DNA from 4 places in the Oceanicoccus sp. KOV_DT_Chl genome. Region 3 is predicted to be linked to each of the others. Evidence: predicted binding sites of a transcription regulator. Region 3 holds the regulator's gene; each other region holds the start of a gene.
The links. Region 3 encodes PhoB, which activates phosphate uptake and scavenging genes when phosphate is short. Its sites were predicted from a motif close to TGTCATAAANNTGTAACA; they were not measured.
Positions count from the first base shown of each region.

Region 1: UNITIG_RS19320 (choice-of-anchor I family protein) is a predicted target of PhoB. The motif match lies at 1,831-1,848, and genes of this name have one in related genera.
Region 2: UNITIG_RS16015 (PA1571 family protein) is a predicted target of PhoB. The motif match lies at 1,971-1,988, and genes of this name have one in related genera.
Region 4: UNITIG_RS11235 (TIGR00153 family protein) is a predicted target of PhoB. The motif match lies at 1,938-1,955, and genes of this name have one in related genera.

Region 1 covers NZ_FQLF01000005.1:420,258-424,413, forward strand. The annotation lists gene UNITIG_RS19320 (choice-of-anchor I family protein) at 113-1,774, opposite strand; gene UNITIG_RS19325 (hypothetical protein) at 1,883-2,203, opposite strand; gene UNITIG_RS19330 (MaoC family dehydratase) at 2,206-2,667, opposite strand; gene UNITIG_RS23755 (hypothetical protein) at 2,834-2,989, shown strand; gene UNITIG_RS23760 (zinc-binding dehydrogenase) at 3,036-3,626, shown strand; gene UNITIG_RS23765 (hypothetical protein) at 3,653-3,931, shown strand.
Region 2 covers NZ_FQLF01000004.1:112,488-116,643, reverse strand. The annotation lists gene UNITIG_RS16025 (class I SAM-dependent methyltransferase) at 1-453, opposite strand, end outside; gene UNITIG_RS25140 (class I SAM-dependent methyltransferase) at 402-722, opposite strand; gene UNITIG_RS16020 (ATP-NAD kinase family protein) at 719-1,876, opposite strand; gene UNITIG_RS16015 (PA1571 family protein) at 2,025-2,222, shown strand; gene UNITIG_RS16010 (4-phosphoerythronate dehydrogenase) at 2,190-3,338, opposite strand; gene UNITIG_RS16005 (5'-3' exonuclease H3TH domain-containing protein) at 3,341-4,156, opposite strand, start outside.
Region 3 covers NZ_FQLF01000007.1:77,320-81,475, forward strand. The annotation lists gene UNITIG_RS21580 (PstS family phosphate ABC transporter substrate-binding protein) at 1-607, opposite strand, end outside; gene phoR (phosphate regulon sensor histidine kinase PhoR) at 807-2,126, opposite strand; gene phoB (phosphate regulon transcriptional regulator PhoB) at 2,236-2,934, opposite strand; gene UNITIG_RS21595 (YgiQ family radical SAM protein) at 3,151-4,156, shown strand, end outside.
Region 4 covers NZ_FQLF01000002.1:1,597,979-1,602,134, forward strand. The annotation lists partial or broken gene UNITIG_RS11230 (GspE/PulE family protein) at 1-1,612, opposite strand, end outside; gene UNITIG_RS11235 (TIGR00153 family protein) at 1,967-2,644, shown strand; gene UNITIG_RS11240 (inorganic phosphate transporter) at 2,675-3,958, shown strand; gene argE (acetylornithine deacetylase) at 4,117-4,156, shown strand, end outside.

The DNA of each region.
Region 1 (4,156 bases), on a different contig from region 3:
GGGCATTGCTCGGTGTCACTCGCTACAGGTAGACAATTAAACCTAATTGGCAGACACAAAAAAGGCGGCTTACGCCGCCCTGCACCTACGAGGATAGGTAAAAAACAAATGCTTAGTGCACCAGTCTGGGAGTCACTTGATAAACCGTAGTGGTACCACTGACTTCATTACCCACTAACAGTAAAGGCATACCATTCGGGCTTTGTTCCGCAGGCACAAAACTAAAGCCTTCCGGCCCCAAGTCACCCGCATCAACACCCTCACCGGGCTCAACATCAAAGTTGCGGTTAGTGATGTACTGTAGGAATTGGGCATCCGCAGGCACTGAAATGTCATAGACCATAATGCCGCCCACCCGCTCCAGACCAATAAAAGCATAGGTTTTACCCAGCACTTTACCCACCACAATGGCTTCCGGTTCCGGCCCTTTATCATCACTACGGCCATCACCATCATTTTCTTCATTGTCATTATTGAAATTATCACCCAGTTGCGCTGACGTAATGACTTCGAAATCATTGCCACTATCAAATACCACCTTACCTTCGGTATCCCAAATAGTGAATGAACGAGCACCGTAGCTGTAAATTGCTTCGTTCAGACCATCATTATTAGCATCACCCAACGTTGATGTCGTTTTTAAGCGACCTAAATTTTCTGATTCCACTAAATCCGGATCAGAAAAAACTGCAGGATCCAGTTCCAGATCTTTCACTCGCAACTCTTCACTGAATGCCAGGCAGCCATCATCTTCATCATAATCCTGACCGCCAGCAGCCAAACAGCTAGCTTCATCCTCCGCATCAAACCAGTAATCTCTGGCGTCACCTTCATTAGCAGTCACTATGTAGGTTTTGCCTTTGATGCTAACGGTATCAATCGAGTCCGGTTGATACATACCCAATACTGGCCAAGGGGCGATGTTGATGGCGTCATCTTTATTACTGGCATCCATCCCATTAACTAATAAAGAGTGGTCTTTGGTTCCCAGTGGCAGCAGTGTTTTTACCTTGGCACGACGTACATCAACCACAGCAATAGCATTATTTTCCTGCAAGGACACATAAGCTGTTTTACCGTCATCGCTGACACTAATGTATTCAGGTTCCAAATCCTGCGCAGCATTAGCGCCCGGCCCAAAAATACGAATACCCTGCGCACGCAATTCATCTTCCTTGCCAATATAAGCTGAAAAGTCTGCCGTCTTAACTGTCGCTTTGCTGACACCGCGACGTAAATTAATCACGCTGATAGACCCTTCAGGATCATTTTTATAATCGCTACTGGGCTCACCTTCATTCGCTACCAGTACATACTTGCCATCCGGTGAAAATGTCACCATGTCAGGTAAAGCGCCAACGGTTACGCTATTCAGTAAACTTAAATCCGAAGCATTATAAAAAGCGACGACACCATTGTTCTGCTTGTTTTCCGCCTGAATCGCGACAGCAACAATCCCGTTGTGCGCGCTCACACTATTAGCCCCACCGCCGAGAGCAGTCGCATCAATCGTACCAATCAACACCGGTGCGGTCGGGTCGCTCATCCCTAATACATCAACGGTAGATGCATTGGCATTAACCACAAAAGCACGCTGGCTCACAGCATCGTAAGTCACTATTTCTGCAGCACTCTGGGCAAACACACCCGACTGGTAGCGACCAATCTCTTGCAATTCAATCGTGGTGTTTTTACAACTGGTAAAGCCAAAAGCAATTGGCAACGCCGCCAACGCAAATGCCAGGGGTTTTAATGGAAGGGAATAGGAAGCCATGGTTTTTCTCCGAAGTTATGCTGTCGGCACAAAATACTGACTTCGTGTTACGAAACGATGGCAACTAGATGACAATTTGCTTGTTGATACGTCTTAAATTGGCGAGGATTAGTCATCGGCAGCAAAAATAAACTGGCGACTAAGCAATGTCCACGCCCAGGGACCGGACTGTACAGCAACGCGATCTGGCACCACGCCAAAATCCCAACTGGGATGACCGCAGTAACGGCAAGGTGGTAAATCCATCGCGGCAATTTTAAAAAAATGCCTGGTTAAATCCTCGGCATCGTAGTAGACATCATTTAACTCGGCGTTAAATAAATACTGCCCCTGACATTGATTACAGGATTCAATACGCAAACGATCAGCACCACATAAATTGGCGCCGCGTTCAGCGAGCAGGGCAAAATTAAATTCCAGCTTTTCCAACCTTAATCTTCTGGATAAAAACGGCTGATAGTTTCGATAACACAGGCAGGACGATCACCGCCTTCAATCTCTACAGTGACGCGCACCACGGCCTGAAAGCCACCCTTCACTTCCTCGACACTAAGCATTTCACCGCCACCGCGAACTCGCGAACCGACTGGCACCGGTGCTGGGAAACGCACTTTATCGCAGCCATAATTCACACCCATTTTCATTTCCTGCACTTCCATAATCTGCGGCAGAAATAAATTCACCAGCGATAAACTTAAATAGCCGTGTGCAATACACTTGCCAAACGGGCCATCTTTCGCTTTCACTGGATCAACATGAATCCATTGATGGTCACCTGTTGCATCAGCAAATAAATTAATCCGGTCCTGCTCTATCGTCAGCCAATCGCTATAGCCTAAATGTTTACCAACGGCTGCGGGTAATTCATGGGGGGTTTTAAAAATAGTAGTCATGGTGATTCCTTGTTATTCGGCAGCCAAACCAATGGCCTCACAGGTGCGCAACTATAGCAGCTTCACCCCTTGGGATTGAACCGGTTCCTACCATTTTGTAATCCTTTAAGCCCGCAATAACCGTTATAGTCAGCGCCATAAAATTCAATCACTGCTGAGGTTTATTATGCGCGCTGCCATTCTGGAACAGGCCAACCAGCCAATCAAAATTTATGATGACGTAGAAATTATCGAACCCCGCGTTGGCGAGGTACGGTCAATGTTAAATACTGTGGCCTGTGCCATTCCGACCTGGGATTTGTTGATGGCAAGATGCCGCTAGGTGGCCAGATTATTTTGGCCATGAGGCGTCCGGCATCGTCGAATCCATTGGTCCCGGCGTCACCAATCTGCAACCCGGCGACCACGTTGTACTCACCCCCGCACCTCCCTGTGGAGAGTGTTATTACTGCCAGCGCAATGAACACAGCCTGTGCGTCAACGCCATGAGCATCATGACTAATACCCTGCCCGATGGTATCAGCGGATTATCACGCAGTGGGGAAGCCGTATTGCGAGGCTGTGGCGTAGGTGGCCTGGCTGAATATGTGGTCACGCCCTCTACCGGGGCGATTAAAATTGATAAAGACATTCCACTGGATGTGGTCTGTGTGATTGGCTGTGCACTGCAAACCGGCGTCGGCGCGGTGCTTAACACCGCCAAAGTAGAAGCCGGTGCCACTGTGGTCATTATGGGTTTGGGTGGTGTCGGTATGGCCACGGTACAAGGCGCCAGAATTGCCGGTGCCAGCACCATCATTGTGTCCGACCCGGTCGCTGCCCGCCGCGAGGCCGCGAAAGAATTTGGTGCCACCCATGTGGTAGACCCCACCACTGAAGACCTCGCAGCGGTCTGCCTGGAACTGACTAACGGTATTGGTCTGGATTACGCCTTTGAAACGCCGGGAAAGCTATCTTAATTGAGCAAGGTATTGCTCTTACCCGCATGGGCGGCACCACCGTGTGCGTCGGCGCACCGGCGTTAGAAGAAGGGATTAGCCTGCCCAATGTGGTGTTATTTGCCGCTACCGAGAAAAAACTCTGCGGCTGCCTGCTGGGCTCCAGCAACTCCATTTACGAAATTCCCCGCCTGATTCGCTTGTGGCGTCAGGGGTTATTAAGCATGGAAGAGATGATCACTTCGCGCCGCCCCCTGAGTGAAATCAATGAAGGGTTTGATGATTTGGCTAATAGCCGTGGCATCCGCACCGTGATAGAAATTTAAATAAAGCGTGGCTGGGGATACTCTCATCAACCGGAACCCAACTCTCATTGAGACTACTACTATTGAGAATAGCCCCAGCCACACCCTAGCAGATCGCAGCCGTAGCGCCCGATCATCACAGTAAAACGCTTAATTAAACAATTACACCTTCAGATTCCAGAATTCGGTTGTTACACTTATTCTAACGCTTTAATCTACCTGCCTTTTTATTCAAGCAATTAATCG
Region 2 (4,156 bases), on a different contig from region 3:
GGCATAATCCGTGTCAGCAATAAAACTGCCCTTTTGTCGCGACGGTGGGTCAATGATAACTATATCGTATGGCCCTTTACTGGTAATTTTTTTCCACGAACGAAAAATATCGTAGGGCAAAAACTCAATATCACGACGTAATTGTTGTTCATGTCCATTTAGGCGGTGATTATGGCGGCCAACATTTAATGCCGCCCGACTCATATCAGCATTAACGACTGTTTTAGCACCGCCCGCGATTGCGGCAACAGAAAATGAACAGGTATAGGAAAACAGATTAAGTACCTTCATCCCCTGACTACGCTGCTTTAGCCATTCGCGGCCTGGTGCCATATCCAAAAAGAAGCCTATATTTTGTTTACCACCCAAGGTTAACTCGAACGTCATGCCTTGCTCTACTGCTAACGCTTTGATTGAGTGGCCACCTTGCTCGTCTGTATCTGGTTCGCCCACAGACACTCAAAAGGCGCGCCACGAATGTAACGCCGCTGCACCAGCGCACAATCGACCTGTCCTTTAACAAGCTCGAGCTGCTTTATAAAATCAGCCCATAGAGTTGCGTCCGGTTGTTGGTATAAGGTCAGGAGCAATACCGGAGAAAACCAATCAACATTAATAAATTCAAGACCTTCATAATACTGACCGCGACCATGAAACAAGCGACGGGCATCTGTTATTGTTAGTGATAAGCCCGTTTGAATAGCTTCAAGAACCTGTTTCATGAAACAAGCTCCGGTACCGCTTTTGCCCCATAACCGACAGGATAAATTATGGAATCATGATACCCCGTGATGACTGTACGATAGCCAGACAAGGCCTCATCCAGTTCGGGGTCATTACTGTCCACCAGCAAGGGCCGGCCTGACAGACCAGTGATTTTGGTTTTAGTCGCAACGATAATCAAATTATCCAAGCCCACCATCCTGATCACTGCCGGACTTAATTGTTGGTTGCCACGACCTAAAATATGTCCCTGCCCCCCAATGGCAGTAATTATTATTTTTGTTTTGCCAGGATGCCGCTCAACCAATGCGATCAGCCCTTTTTCATCCAGATCATGACCCAATACCTGCCCCCCTTTAATGGCATCAAAACCCAGTAATGTATTGGGCACCCCTAACTCTTCCATTATTCCCTGAGGGGTTGTGCCCGGGCCTATAAGATACAAATAATCAGCGCCCATGGATTCAACAATATCCGCGCCGATATCCTGTACCACCAATGCTTCAACTTCGCGGCCTGAGGATTTCACCTGCTGTAAAAACTGCCCTTCCCGCGGCACTAATAATTCACCATAAAATCTAGAACGAACCACACCCTGCCGAAAAGCCTGCTCATCGATATCGCGCACCTCTGCCAAACCAATATCGACTAATCCCCCCTCCAGCATTCGCAACATAATTTCACCCGCACCTTGTGGGGAAATAGCATAGACAGCTGAATGCATTTTTACTCCACAGGGGATGCCTAAGACGGGGAAGTCGCTACCCAGCACCTGAAATACATCACGGGCAGTACCGTCTCCACCGGCAAAAACAATAATATCAACCCCCTCCTCAAGCAGCCTGCTAACCGCATGTTGAGTATCAGCTGCGGTACTATGCCGCCCCTTAAGTAAATGCTCGGACTGGCCAACCAATTGATAATTCAACCCAGCCATTTTGGCGGAGGTTTCACCCATATCATCGGCAAAACAAAACACCATCAAGGGCTGCCCAACCAGCATGCGCAACGCCTCCGCAGTCCGTTGCATTGCCCGACACTCGGCACCTCGGCGTTCAGCCTCAGCCACTATGTCGTCACCATCACTACCTTTGAGAGCAAGCGGACCACCAATGCCAGCTAAAGGATTAACCACCAAACCTAAATTAAACATCTAACCTCTGTACTTAGCTGCGTTCAAATAAGTAAAAAATTAACTAAAAAAATAGTAAATAAACTCGCTTTTATCTGTGTAATAGCACATAGGCTGCCACAAAAGTGTCACATATACTTCGTAACATAAGCATAATAAAGGAGGCCGAATGACTATTTCATATCTGACCAATACTGCAAGCAACAATAATGCTGATGATTCAATAACAGAATCTATTTTTCAATGCGCACTAATTGATGATGACGGGCGTGAAATTTTTATCACTGAACAAATGATTCAAAATGCGTGTCAGGCACTCGAAGCTGAAGCGCTTTCATTCTATCAACACAAAACCCAGAGCCGTTAGCGCATCCCGCAATGCCGGTACTAATTTGCCAGTATGGTTAATCTGATACTGACTGATTTCTCGCCTTACAGGATAGTGCTTTCGCAACTGATCAAAAATCGACCCTCGATCGCTATCAGCACCATGTAATATGCTGCCACGCAGCCGCTGATCGTCTAACCCCACATCATAACAAGCCAGTACGGCCTCTATTAAACCTTCATCTAGTAGGTGAGTTTTCTGCAAATGTAATGACAACAACTGGCCTTGATCATGGGATGAATCACACGCTAACACCCCTAAAAATTCACAACACGCCTGATATAACATCTCGCAACCTGCTAACTTACCATCCAGGCTATAACCAGCAATATGCGGCGTTGCAATATCCACTCGCTTCATCAACTCAATATCAATATCAGGCTCCGGCTCCCACACATCGAGCACCACACACAAATCATCACGCTGTTCCAACAATTGTTTTAAAGCCTGATTATCGATAACTGCACCGCGGCCCGCATTAATTAAAACAGTACCGGACTGTAAAGACGCCAATTTTTCTTTATCAAGTAAATGATAACTTGGAAAGTCACCCGTTGTAGTCAGTGGCGTATGCAAACAAATCACATCCGCAGCCAACACAGTTTCAAGATCAGTCATCACGGGATAACGATCCTGTTCAATCAAAGGGTCGTAGCCATAACACTTTATACCCAGCCGTGATAATCGTTGATAAACACGGCTACCAACATTTCCCATTCCCACGATACCTACTGTAGCGCCTCGCAGCAGACTCCCAATAACGCCATCTAACCGGCACAGGGAGCTGATCACATAATCTGCAACTGAGTCCGCATTACTACCCGGCGCGCTGACCCAATGAATGCCATGATCATCAAGGTAAGTGGTATCCAGATGATCTACCCCTATAGTTGCGGTGCCGACGAAACGTACGCCTGTGCCGGCCAGTAATGAGGCGGCAACTGGTGTAACTGAACGCACCAATAATACATCAACATCTTGCAGCTGATCACTCGTTAAAGCCCTCCCATTAACCGTTTTCACTGACCCTAAGCCAGAGAAACGTTCAATAACATTAGGAATATTTTCATCAGCAACAATGCGTATTTCATTCATGCTTATTGCCACCAATAACAACGTGATAACTGTGATTTAAATCTTTTTTCCAAACTATAATCAGCAAAAAAATTATTGACATGACTAACTGGCGGCGGCGACCACTCCAGCATAGTGGTATCAAAATCGAGCAAGTGAGGTATCGCCGTCTCCAAACGAACCAAGGCTTGCGCCATACTAATTTGCTGACGATAGTGCTGTAACTTTAAAGCAATGCTTTTCGCACCTCGCAAACCGCATTGTGCGACAGCATCCAAGTCATTAAACAAATTTTCTATACTCCCAAATTGCCTCAAAAGATTCGCTGCAGTTTTTTTCCCAATGCCAGGGACACCGGGTATATCGTCAACGCTATCACCAAGTAATGCCAAATAATCTAACAACTGATCCGGCCTAACTAAGAAGTGCTCATATAATTGCTGCTGATAGTTTTTTTTATCTGCGGCAAAATCCCAAAGGCAATCGTGCTCATTTAATAACAACTGCCCCAAATCTTTATCCCGGCTTACTATAGAGATAGCTTGCTGCCGCTGCTGAGCCTGTGTGGCTAACGTAGCGATAATATCATCGGCTTCGTAGCGAGCATCAGCTAAAGAAGTAATCCCCAGCGCTTCGGTAAAAGCTTTACATGCCTGTAATTGAAATGCCAAAGTATCGTCAGGTAAAGCTCGACTCACTTTATAGTCAGGGTAGATATCATTTCGAAAGCAACTACCAAGACTTTCATCATAAGCCACAACCAACTGTTCAGGTTTTGCAGCTTGTAAAAACTTTAACATGAACTGAGCATAGCCATAGAGAGCATTAACAGGCATGCC
Region 3 (4,156 bases):
AATCACCTTTACAGAGCGCATTTTCCTTAAAGTATCCATAGGTTCCTGACACAGAATTGCGACCAAACAACTGAATATCGCGATTAGCCCATGCGTCAGTCAATCCCGCTTTACCCCAGGTATTGATATTGCTAGATCCGCCACACTTTAAGGTAGAAGAGAAAATCGCATCGACCTCAGCCATCGCCAACCCCTTAATAGGGTTATCTTTATGCACATACACCGCCAGCGCATCGATCGCTACTGGAACCGCTGTTGGCTTATAGCCATACTTTTCTTCAAAGGCCGCCAATTCTTTATCTTTCATCTTGCGGCTCATTGGGCCCAGATTAGAAGTACCTTCGGTCAACGCTGGTGGTGCAGTAGAAGAACCCGCCGCCTGAATCTGAATATTCACATTGGGGTAGAAACGCTTGTAGCTTTCAGCCCACAAGGTCATCAAGTTAGCCAACGTATCAGAACCAACACTTGATAGGTTGCCAGAGACGCCACTGGCTTTAGTATAATCCGGTAGATCTGCGTCTACCGTAGCATGGGCACCCATGACACTGACTGAACTCAGCGCTAATGCAAAGGCTAGTTTTTTTATAGGGTTATACAGTTTCATCCGACTCTCCAAAGAGTTATTTATAAGCGAGTACACAAAATGTTTGTGACACTTTTAAGTTACAGGGGCTACTTTAAGAATCTTTTGTTACAGTAATATGACGATAAAGAAAATTTTCTGACTTCAGTAAAATAACATCAAGCGCAGAGAGAGACGAAAAGACAATTAGCAGATGGGCCCGTATTTACCGACAGCGAAATCAGGCGGATTCAGAGCAATCAAGCACTCGCAGCTCAGGGAACAGGCAGCAAAAAGTACTACCCTCGCCCACCGTACTCGATATTTTTAGTTCCGCCTGATGACGCAACAAGATATGTTTCACAATCGCTAAACCAAGGCCGGTCCCGCCAGTCTCAATCGAACGGCTATTGTCTACCCGATAAAAGCGTTCGGTTAAGCGGTGTAAATGATGCGCCTCAATACCACCACCATCATCAACAACCTCCAAACAAGCACCTTGAAGACTTCGATACCAGCGTACGTTAATATGGCCTCCATCGTGAGTGTACTTGGCCGCATTCATAATTAAATTAGCAAATGCACTATGAATTTCATCACTGCTGCCCTGTAACTGAAGACTATCATCACACTCGATTGTAATATGGCGCTCAGTTGTGACTGCCGCCAATACCTCTTCTCTAATTGCCTCGATTATCGGGCGGATAAAAATTGGCGGCTGTTCCTGCGCCTCAGGTACAGACTCCAATCGGGACAATGTAATCAAATCATGGATTAAGGTTTCCATTCGCTGAGACTGGCTAAGCATTTGCTGAATCACCCGTCGCCAACGTAGATCATCTGATAACAACTGCTCAGCGTCAGCATCGGCCAGAGTCTGCAAATAACCATTAATAACCGTTAGCGGGGTACGTAATTCATGAGAGACATTAGCGACAAAATCTTTACGCATTTGCTGTAAGCGATCTGTTTCAGTGACATCCCGGGCAAAAAGCAAGCGACTACCCTGACCAAAGTAAGTGATATTGATTAACAGCTTAAAATGATTGTTATACGGCGAGGTTAACAATAACGGCTGCACATAATCGTTGCCGTCAAAATAACGAATAAAATCAGGGGTACGAATTAAATTTACTAACTGCTGCTTGGTATCTTCAGGAAAACGCAAGCCCAGAAACTTTTCTGCCGCAGCATTACTCCATTCAATATTGCCACGTGTATCAATTAACACCGCACCGTCTTCTAACGATGCAAAAGAGTCCTGTAAGTAACTTACCGCAGCTTTTAAGCGTTCATGCTCTTCTTTAGCTCGTCGCTGTAATTGATAAATACCATCAAAAACCTCGCCCCATAGCCCTGTACTTTCGGGCGGCGCCAGATCAATACTTTGATCAAGCCACTTCTGAATTCGTCTTAATTGATAAAAAGTCCACGCTATATAAACCAGAGTGGTCAGCAATACAGCGGGGAGCAGCAGGGAGAAAGGCCAGCCAATCAAAGCAGCTAATACAAGCAGCAATAGTAAATTGCGACATTCGATTTTCCAATCGACAGTATGCATGGTTCAGTTCACCAATAAACAGCCACTAATTAGCAGGCGCGGCTTTGTGTGCGGGTGACAATATTGTAGGCGGTTTTGCCATGGCAAAACACAGTAATGAAGAACAATTTTAGCTAGCTGTAGAAAAACGGTAGCCGGTGCCTCTAACCGTTTGTACCAAGTCGCCGTAATCGGCCTTATCTGTCATCAACGCTTTGCGTAAGCGGCGAATATGTACATCAACGGTACGCTCTTCAACGTATACATTACCACCCCACACCTGATCGAGTAACTGGCCACGACTATAGGCCCGTTCCTGATGCGTCATAAAGAACTTTAATAATTTAAACTCGGTGGGACCAATACTTATCGGCGCTTGATCAATAAATACGCGGTGACTCGAAGGGTCCAATTTTAAACCTGAAACTTCAATGGCATCCTCCTCCTCGATAGCACCCGCTCGACGCAATACTGCCTTAATCCGCGATAACATCTCTCTTGGCGCAAAGGGCTTGGTGATATAATCATCAGCGCCGACATCCAAACCTTGAATCTTATTATCTTCTTCGGTTTTTGCTGTCAGCATAATGACAGGCAGGCGGCTGGTCATTTCATCTTTACGCAAACGCCGCAGCAACTCTACCCCGGACCCTCCCGGCAGCATCCAATCCAGTAACACCAGGTCTGGTGGATTATCAATAATTTGTACGTGAGCCTGCTGAATATCACCGGCCTCCGAACAATCAAAGCCCGCCATCTCCAGCGACATACGTATCATTTCCCTGATGGCGGCTTCATCATCTACGATCAGAATTGTCTTACCTTCCATTTAAATACCTGTAGCTGTTCTCTCAATAGCTGATGATTAAAGCCAAAGTTTATGACAGCAATATGACAAAGCTAAGCAAAAATCGCAATTCTGTGGCTATTTAATGACTTATTTATGACGAATAGACCAGTAAAACTGCTGGCTTTAATACTTTACCCGCTACATTCAAGTATAATGACGGCCGTTCAATCCTGCTGATATCTCCAAACCACACACATGAAATCGTCAACATCCACTAGCCAAGAATTATTCTCCTACCGCAAATACTGGGCGGAGTGCTTTGGCCCTGCACCTTTTCTGCCCATGAGTCGGGCAGAGATGGATACACTGGGCTGGGATAGTTGCGACATTATCATCGTCACCGGCGACGCCTATGTGGATCACCCCAGCTTTGGCATGGCCGTTATAGGTCGCGTATTGGAAGCGCAGGGCTTTCGCGTAGGAATTATTGCGCAACCGGACTGGCGCTCGAAAGATGCCTTTATGACGCTGGGCAAACCCAATCTTTTTTACGGTGTCGCCGCTGGCAACATGGATTCCATGATCAACCGCTACACCGCTGATCGCAAATTGCGTCACGACGATGCTTACTCCCCCAATGATGAAGGCGGCAAGCGACCTGACCGCGCCGTGGTTGCCTACTCCCAGCGCTGTAAAGAAGCTTACAAAGGCGTACCCATCATTATCGGATCCATCGAAGCCAGTTTGCGTCGAATTGCCCACTACGATTACTGGAGCGATAAAGTAAAACGCTCCGTGTTGATGGACTCCAAAGCCGATTTACTGGTTTACGGCAACGCCGAACGCGCTATTGTCGAAGCAGCTCATCGCTTGGCTGCCGGTGAGCCGATTGGGCAAATACGCGATATTCGGGGCAGCGCCTTCGTCCGCAAGGGTATTCCTGCTGGCTGGACGGTGATTGATTCAACCCAAATTGATAGTCCGGGGAAGGTAGAAAAACATCTCAACCCTTACGAAGTTAGTGACTCCGGCGGCAGTAAAGATTGCGCCATTGAAGATAAAGCAAGCGATAAGAATAGCGATATTCAAACCGTGACCATCATCGACCCGCTCAGCGCGCGAAAAAATAAACTCGACCGCAGCAAAACGGTGATTCGACTGCCTTCCTACGAAACCGTAAAGAATGATCCTGTTTACTACGCCCACGCCTCCCGCGTTTTACACCTGGAAACTAATCCGGGTAATGCCAGAGCACTGGTGC
Region 4 (4,156 bases), on a different contig from region 3:
CGCCGCACCAATTCAATATTGAGCTGATCATTGACTTGATCCTGCACGGTTTCTGACATCACTAAAATTTCATAAATTCCCTGACGCCCGTAGTAACCTGTGTTGCGACATTCCAAACAACCAACCGGCTTATACACAGTTTTTGGCATCGCTACCTTCCATGGTAAGGTCAGCGTTTGCCAATCACTTTCACTAATAGTATCGGGCTGTTTACAGTGAGGGCATAAAGTTCTCACTAAACGCTGCGCCATTACCCCCAGCACTGTGGCTTTGAGTAAATAGGATGGAACACCTAATTCTAACAACCGCGTTATGGCGCTAGGTGAATCATTGGTGTGCAAGGTGGATAACACCAGATGACCTGTGAGCGCAGCCTGAATGGCCATCTCTGCTGTTTCCAAATCACGAATCTCGCCGATCATAATAATATCCGGGTCCTGTCGCATCAGCGCGCGCACACCACTGGCAAAATCCAGGTCGATATTATGTTGTACCTGCATTTGATTAAAACTGTCTTCCATCATTTCAATCGGGTCTTCGATGGTGCAAACATTGACTTCGGTGGTGGCCAATTGTTTTAAGCTGGAATACAAGGTGGTGGTTTTCCCTGAACCGGTTGGCCCGGTCACCAACACAATACCGTGTGGTTTTTCGATCATATTTTGCCAGCGACTATAGTCTTCGTTAGCCAAACCCAATTGTTCGAAACTGCGCAATAGCACGTCGGGGTCAAAAATCCGCATCACTAATTTTTCACCGAAGGCTGTAGGCATGGTGGACAAACGCAATTCGATTTCATTGCCTTCCGGGCTGACGGTTTTTAAACGGCCATCCTGTGGTCGGCGTTTTTCCGCCACATTTAACCGACCTAAAATTTTTAGCCGACTGGTTATTGCCACTGCCACCTGAGCGGGAAATTCATTAACGTTGTACAGCACGCCATCAATACGAAAACGCACATTACCCACTTCACGACGCGGTTCAATATGAATATCACTGGCCCGCTGATCAAAAGCGTATTGTAAAATCCAATCCACAATATTAACGATGTGCTGATCATTGGCATCGGGTCCTTCATATCCCCCAGTTCTAACAACTGCTCAAAGTTCGCCACTCCCGCTGTTGCCTGACCACTGGCTCCAGAGGCACCGCGCACGGATTTAGCCAGCGAATAAAATTCGACGGTATAACGCTGCAAGTCAGCGGGGTCGATCAACACCCGTTTAATGGGGCGCCGCAGAACATGTTCAAGATTACTTTGCCAGCTATCCAGATATGGTTCAGCGCTGGCGATGGTCACCTCATCTACAGAAACTTGCACCGCCAGAATGTTATGCCGCTTGGCAAACTCAAAAGACATCACTTCTGTGATTGCAGGCACATTGACCTTGAGGGGATCGAGATGGAACAGCGCTTGTCCACTCTGCTCAGACAGCCACTGCATCAGCACATCTATATCCAAGCGCGCGCCAGCACGCTTAATATCGGGCAAACTCTTCTCAGCGATATACGTCAGAGGATGCTGCATGGCCTCTTCCTTGCTGCGTGAGCTGTTCAGTAGCTGGGCGTGATCGGCGCTGCTAACACGCTGGTCTTTGAGCAAATCATCCATCAAATTGCGCAAATCCAATGTGCGCCCCGCCCTGCTAACTACTGCTGTACTTGTTTCCACCTGAGCTCCCGAATTGACGACACTGGTCATCTTTTATTCACTATTTACTGGTTGAGTGTAGCATTATCGGTGGTAAGTATGGCCTAGTCTCAAGCTCTTGCCAGCCGCCTACCGCCTGACTTTACTGTCTATATATCGCTCAGTAACGCTGCTACCCTGAAGCAAATGCCCAAACCATGAACACGCTTTCGATATTTGGCCCTAACTCTGAGGGAATCCAAACTAGCCTCAGCTTTGCTAACCCCCTATACTGCGCCCCCATTATCGTTACAGATTTATGACAGGAGCACCCCAATGGCAGGCAACCCCTTTAGCAATCTGTTTGGCCAATCCCCGATTCGCCCCATTCAAGAACATATGGCAAAAGCTCAAGAGTGTGCGGCACTGCTGCCGACATACTTTGAAGCGGTTCTCGCTGACGATTGGCCCAAGGCGAAAGAGTGCCAAAAAAATATCCGTAAACTGGAGCATGAGGCAGACAAGTTAAAGAAAAACATTCGCCTCAACATGCCCAAAAATTTATTTATGCCGATGCCGCGTTCCGATCTACTCGAACTCGTATCCATGCAAGACAAAGTGGCCAACTGCACCAAGGATATTGCCGGCATCATGCTGGGCCGCAAAATGGTTATTCCAGAGGGTATCGCACCGTTAATGATGGAGTATGTTCACGTGGCAGTCGCTACGTCAGCCCAAGCACTCAAGGCCACTCAAGAGTTGGATGAGCTACTGGAAACCGGTTTTCGGGGTCGCGAAATTCAGGTAGTAGAAGAATTAATTAAAGAGCTGGACAACCTGGAAAACCAAAACGACAAGCTGCAAGTCAAAGTCCGGGCACAATTATTCAACCTGGAAAAAAACCTGCCTCCTGTTGATGTGATGTTTCTCTACAAGATCATCGATTGGGTTGGAGAATTAGCAGATCGCGCGCAACAAATCGGCTCGCGCCTACAGCGCTTAATCGCCAGCTAACTTCTTAATTTAATTTAGAGAATACTCACTATGTCTATTATTGCCGAGCACGGCCAAACACTATTAATTCTGGCCTGTTTATTTGGCTTTTTTATGGCCTGGGGCGTCGGCGCTAACGATGTCGCTAATGCAATGGGAACCTCGGTTGGTTCTAAAGCACTGACGATCAAACAAGCTATTTTAATTGCGATGGTGTTTGAATTTGCAGGCGCTTATCTAGCTGGTGGAGAAGTCACCGCCACCATTCGCAAAGGTATTTTAGACCCTGCCGCACTCGACGGGACGCCGGAGCTGCTGGTCTACGGCATGATGGCCGCACTGTTAGCGGCTGGCACATGGTTATTAATTGCCAGCATGATGGGTTGGCCGGTCTCTACCACGCACTCCATCGTTGGTGCACTAGTGGGCTTTGCCGCCGTTGGAATTGGTGTGGACGCAGTGAACTGGGGCAAAGTCGGAACGATTGTCGCTAGCTGGGTAGTCTCTCCAGTACTTGCTGGCACCATATCCTACGGCCTCTTTATGAGCGTGCAAAAACTGATCCTCAACACCGAAAAACCCTTTCAAAATGCCAAAAAATATGTCCCTCTTTATATGTTTGCTGTCGGCTTTATGATTGCCATGGTCACCCTGCTAAAAGGCTTAAAACATTTAGGGATAGAACTGGAATTAGGCTTGGGTAGCAAATTTACCAATGCTCTACCGGTTGCCGCTGCTGTTGGTATTTTCGTCGCACTAATTGGCAAACAGTTTCTTAACCGGGTACAGGAAGAGGCCATTCCTGCAACCGGAAATCGCTTTGATAACGTCGAAAAAATCTTTGCCATCCTGATGATATTTACTGCCTGCGCGATGGCTTTTGCCCACGGCTCCAATGACGTCGCTAACGCCGTAGGCCCATTGGCCGCCATCGTCAGCGTTATTCAAAGTGGTGGTGAAATTGCCAGCAAATCCCCATTACCCGGCTGGATATTATTACTGGGCGGTGGCGGTATCGTTTTAGGTTTAGCGACCTATGGCGTGAAAGTCATGGCCACCATCGGCAAAAAAATCACTGAGCTCACCCCCAGCCGTGGCTTTGCTGCAGAACTGGGGGCAGCGTCCACTGTCGTTTTGGCATCAGCTACCGGCCTGCCTATTTCCACCACTCACACCTTAGTTGGCGCGGTACTAGGTGTGGGTTTAGCCCGTGGTATTGGCGCGCTGAACTTACAAGTCATTGGTACTATCTTTATGTCGTGGATAGTCACTCTACCAGCCGGTGCTGGCCTGGCGATCATCTTCTTCTTCCTGTTTAAAGGTATATTTGGCTAAGTTCGATACGCCAGACTGCTGGCAACAGTGATCTGGCGTATCTACCCCGACGCTTTATTTTTTACAGCCAAACTGCACCATGCATTTATTGCCAACGAAAGTTAAATAGTTAACACTCTCCCGGTAAACGCTAAATACTCACAACCACGGTTACCGACATGTCACAACCGATACCCTCCCTCTTAACTATGATGCACG